2 regions of the Candidatus Stoquefichus sp. SB1 genome follow, and region 2 is predicted to be linked to the other one. Evidence: a T-box and tRNA genes for the amino acid it is inferred to sense, from the RefSeq annotation. Region 2 holds a T-box; the other holds one or more tRNA genes.
What was found. A T-box is a leader RNA that pairs with one kind of tRNA and senses whether it is charged. The one in region 2 lies ahead of trpS (tryptophan--tRNA ligase), so its partner is inferred to be a tRNA-Trp.
Positions count from the first base shown of each region.

Region 1 (2,473 bases), on a different contig from region 2:
TTTAACATTGTTCCCATTGGTGCATCCGCATTCACATTTGCATTTTCACGTTTTAAATCACTATCTTTAGCATCCTGAAAAGTAATTTCTTCCAAAGTTTTCATTAAACGTGATTTACGATCACGTGAACGTGTACGCTCTGCACGATACAAAATATAAGCTTTTGCAATTCTTACATATCCTTTAGAAATCAATGTTTCTTCAACTGTATCTTGTACCAATTCTACAGTAGGCAATTCACTATGCCTAGATTCTAATTTTTCTTCAACTTCATTAGCGACTTCTATTGCTTTATCTAAATCATATTTAGCATCAGTTGCCTGAAAAGCTTTATAGATAGCACCTGCTATCTTGTTAACATCAAAATGATCCATACGACCATCTCTTTTTCTAATATATTCAATCATATGTATCCTCCTTGCACTATTTTTAGTATCTCATATTCATAAATGTTTCTCAAATCAAACGAATGATTACTCACGAAAAAAAGATACCCAAAAAGTATCTTTTTCATCATTATTCAATTGTTGAAATGCCAAGTTCATTAATTTTTTCTTTGATTGTTTCTATTGCCTGATTCTCATCACCACCAGAAACAGTAATTTCTAATTTGGCCTTTGTTGGAATCCCTAAAGACAAAACTCCCATCATACTTTTCAAATTAACTTCCTTGTTACCATAACGTAATGTGACATCACTATGAAATTGCTTAACAGCATTCACAAGTTCTGTAGTAGGAGTGGCATAGAGTCCAACTGGATCTGTCACTATAAACTTTAAACTTTGAGCCATATATGATTCCTCCCTTACTTCTTATATACATTATACCATAAAGATATTCTAAGAGTTAAAAAATATGCACTCAAAATAAAAAATTTCTATTTCTTTCTACGACGATTTCTTTTTTTAGCATTACGTCCTTCTTCTAATTCATGATAATCAATAAAACAACCCAAATCATAGACATTATAACCCTTTTTATATATTTTTTTATAAGCTCTTTCACTAATTGCCGGATTAATTGCATATACATAATAAGTCAATTCTTTTTCAGGATAATAATCTTCAAACTTATCCATTAATCTAAGTGGCAAACATTCTGCATCAGCAATATGTAATTCATCAAAATCCTTCACTTCATCAGCACAAATAATAACAATCTTTTCAGGATTTTTTTCATAACGTCGATATCCTTCATTAATATCTAATTTTTTTATTTCTATCTTTTTACCAAATCCAAACATATCATTTCCTCCAATACCTTACTATAATATCATTAATTCGTCACTTTTACTATTGCTTTTCCTTTTTTTATATGTTATTATATCAAAGCAACAGAAAATGGCCTGTTGGAGAAACGGTTAACTCACATGCCTTTCACGCATGCATTCACGGGTTCGAATCCCGTACAGGTCACCATAGGGGCGTGGTTCAATGGTAGAGCATCGGTCTCCAAAACCGTGGACGCGGGTTCGATTCCTGCCGCCCCTGCCAGTAGTCTTTAAACCTTGATTTATCAAGGTTTTTTTATTTTATAAATCAAAAGTCCGTATAAAGTCCGTAATTTTCAAATATAATTTTAAAAATCATCTTTACGCATTTGCCATTTTAACCATACGAACAAATATTTCCATTCTAGCCAGTCTGCAATTTTTGTAACTGCATTTTTTCTGCGATGAACTTCTTTAAATTTTCTAGTCTTACTATTATATATGTACATCGAAATCACTCCTTTTTGCAAATTATAGCATTATTCTTATGTCGAAATTTGTAAAATAAAAAAGCCTAATCCAAAACGGAATAGGCTATAAATATCTTTCTATATGTTTCTTATTAAATTCATATGTGTAAAACTCACTGTTATTGTGCTGTACAATAACAGTGTTTTCTGTTTCTTTAATTACCTTAAGCGGTTCTGTGTAAAGAAACATTGGCATCCTTGTGTTATGTATGTCTAAAGATGGATATTTAATTATGACGTACTGCATTAAACGATCTCCACATATAATTTCGTTACGTTCTTTCCAAACACACCAGCGTAACCATCTTGACCACTTGTGGTTTCTATATCATATTGCCACCCATAATTTGTTTTATACTTCGCACGTTTATAAGGTCTAATTGAATCAGGTGTGTAATAGTAGACCTGAATAGCGTCTATCACTTTTCCATTACCAGCATATTTAGAAGAATCTTTAATATTACAGTCTGTTATCCAACCAAGCCACCCACTACCTTTAACATGCACACGATATTTTATCTTACCCTTGTCTACTCTAATAGCAACATCTGTAATAGGGCTATCTTGATAACCAGCATAATCTTCAAGATTATTTACTTCGCTAAGCCATCCATGCTTTTGTGTTCTTACACGATAAAATACATTTACTTTTGTGTCTTTAGGCTTAGAAGGAGCAGATTCACTTTCGCTAGAATAATCAATATACTTATCAAATTTACCACATTTTGTCCA
Region 1 covers NZ_LN852696.1:949,999-952,471, reverse strand. The annotation lists gene BN1865_RS17275 (anaerobic ribonucleoside triphosphate reductase) at 1-407, opposite strand, end outside; gene BN1865_RS17270 (HPr family phosphocarrier protein) at 517-792, opposite strand; gene BN1865_RS17265 (hypothetical protein) at 879-1,244, opposite strand; tRNA gene BN1865_RS17260 (tRNA-Glu) at 1,344-1,419, shown strand; tRNA gene BN1865_RS17255 (tRNA-Trp) at 1,421-1,494, shown strand; gene BN1865_RS18230 (NlpC/P60 family protein) at 1,988-2,473, opposite strand, start outside.
Region 1: it encodes a tRNA-Trp, which carries the amino acid that the T-box ahead of trpS (tryptophan--tRNA ligase) is inferred to sense. The anticodon was not compared.

Region 2 (2,473 bases):
TTAATAAAGTCAATCTCTATGAAAAAGAAATTGCATATTGCAGAGGATGTAGAAGATGTCTGAGTACAAAGGAGTGTATTCAAAAGGATGATATTGGTGAAATTGCTGAATTATTAAAAGAATGTGATTTGGTTATTTTAGCTGCTCCTACTTATTGGGCAAATGTTCCAGCTATTGTTAAAAATATGTTTGATCGTTTACTAGGTGTTGTGATGGAGGAGACAGGTCAATTTCCTAAGCCTCGTCTGTCTTCTCAACAAAAATATTTTCTTATAACAGCCTGCAATACACCTTTTCCATTTTCATTTTTATGTGGTCAAAGTCGAGGAACAATTCGGGCTATGAAAGAGTTTTTTAAGACAGCTGGATTGAGTTATTTGGGAAAGATTGTTTTGACAAATTATAAAGGTAATTTAAAAATATCTCAAAAATTAAAAAACAAAGTCAAAAAAATATTAGAAGAATGAAAGAAGATATGAAAAAAGGAATCAATAATGATTCCTTTATCTTTTCTTGATTGTAATTCCAATTTTTCTTTCGACTTTCGCTAATTTCTTTCTTGCGATAGGTCTTGCCTTATTGGCACCAGCTTCTAAGACATCATCTAAATAACTACCTGTTGTAATTTCCTTATAGCGTGCTTGAATGTTTTCTAGTTCTGCACCAACGATTTCGGCTAAATCAGTTTTAAATTCACCATAACCTTTTCCATCATATTCTTTTTCAATATCCTCAATTGTTTTTCCTGATAAAATAGAATAGATCTCTAATAGATTGGAAATACCAGGTTTGTTTTGAGGATCATAGTGAATATGCCCATCGCTGTCAGTAACAGCTGATTTGATTTTCTTTTTAGAAACATTAATATCATCAAGAATATAAATTGTTCCTTTCCCAGCTTCATCTGATTTAGACATTTTTTTAGTTGGATTTTGTAAATCCATAATTCTTCCTCCCACTTTAGCAATTAAAGGTTCAGGAAGTTTAAATGTTTCACTATAACGTGAATTAAATCTTTCTGCCACATCACGACATAATTCAACATGCTGTTTTTGATCTTCACCGACTGGAACATAATCAGGATCATACATTAAAATATCAGCATTCATAAGTGATGGATAATTGAAAATACCAGCCCCAATAACTTCGTTTTTTGAAGCTTTATCTTTATATTGTGTCATACGAGATAATTCACCCATAGAGACCATACATCCTAAATACCAACCAAGTTGAGCATGTTCTAAGACATCGGATTGTAAAAAGAGTGTCACTTTTTCAGGATCTAATCCAGCAGCAATATATAAAGCAATCAAATCTTTTGTATTTTGTCTTAATTCTTTTGGTTCCTGGTAGATTGTCATTGAGTGTAAATTGGCAATAAAAATAAACATTTCATATTCATCCTGATAAGAAACAAATGGCTTAATAGCCCCAATATAGTTTCCTAAAGTTACACGACCAGTTGGTTTAATTCCACTTAACATTCTTTTCATCATTATTTCCTCCTTAAAATAAAAAAACATCCTTATAAAAAGGACGTTTGAACGCGGTACCACCTTTATTCATATCATTTGATATGCACTTTCATCTTAACGCGATTAACGATAAATAACTCTTGCTATTTATGACTCCAGAATCCCAATTCATCTATGTCTATGACTTGTTTTCACCAACCACAAGTTCTCTATATTCATTCAACATAAATTACTTCATTCCTTCTTTGTCTTTATTGTCATTATAGAAGTCTTTCTGCTAAAAATCAAGAGATTATCGAAAAAAGAATTTCATAAATAAACAAAATGATGTATAATATGAAATGCGAGGAGATGATATTATGATTAGAATATATACAGCACCAAGTTGTGCATCATGTCGTAAGGTAAAGGCTTGGTTAAAAGAACACCAAATCCCTTATGTAGAAAAAAACATCTTTTCAACCCTTTTAAGAGAAACAGAATTACGAGAACTTTTAGAAAGAAGTGAAAATGGAACAGATGATATTATTTCTAAGAGATCTAAAATTATAAAAGAAAATCAAGTTGATATAGACGATATGTCAGTTAATCAACTGATTCATTTTATTCAAGAGAATCCATCGATTTTAAAACGACCAATCATCATTGATGAAAGACGTTTCCAGGTTGGATATAATGCTGAAGAAATAAGAGCGTTTATTCCACGAGAGTTAAGAAGGTTGCAAGAATGCGATAATAGTGATTTCTGTCCACAGTTTACAGATATCAAAACAGAATACTATAAAGATAAACAGGCGGACTGCCCTCAAGATTAAAATAACATGGCAGATTATATTCTGCCTGTTTTTTTAATTGAAACAATTTCAAAAAATTTTGAAACCTTAAATCCTGATTGCATTTTATTTGGACCTCAAGTAAAATAATCATTAGAGGATAGAGTAAATGACTATCAAAAAAAGTTATGAAGAAAATGAAAAAACTGGGATATTCTCAGTTTT
Region 2 covers NZ_LN852694.1:212,185-214,657, forward strand. The annotation lists gene BN1865_RS04645 (flavodoxin family protein) at 1-467, shown strand, start outside; gene trpS (tryptophan--tRNA ligase) at 504-1,493, opposite strand; T-box leader at 1,530-1,730, opposite strand; gene spx (transcriptional regulator Spx) at 1,835-2,290, shown strand.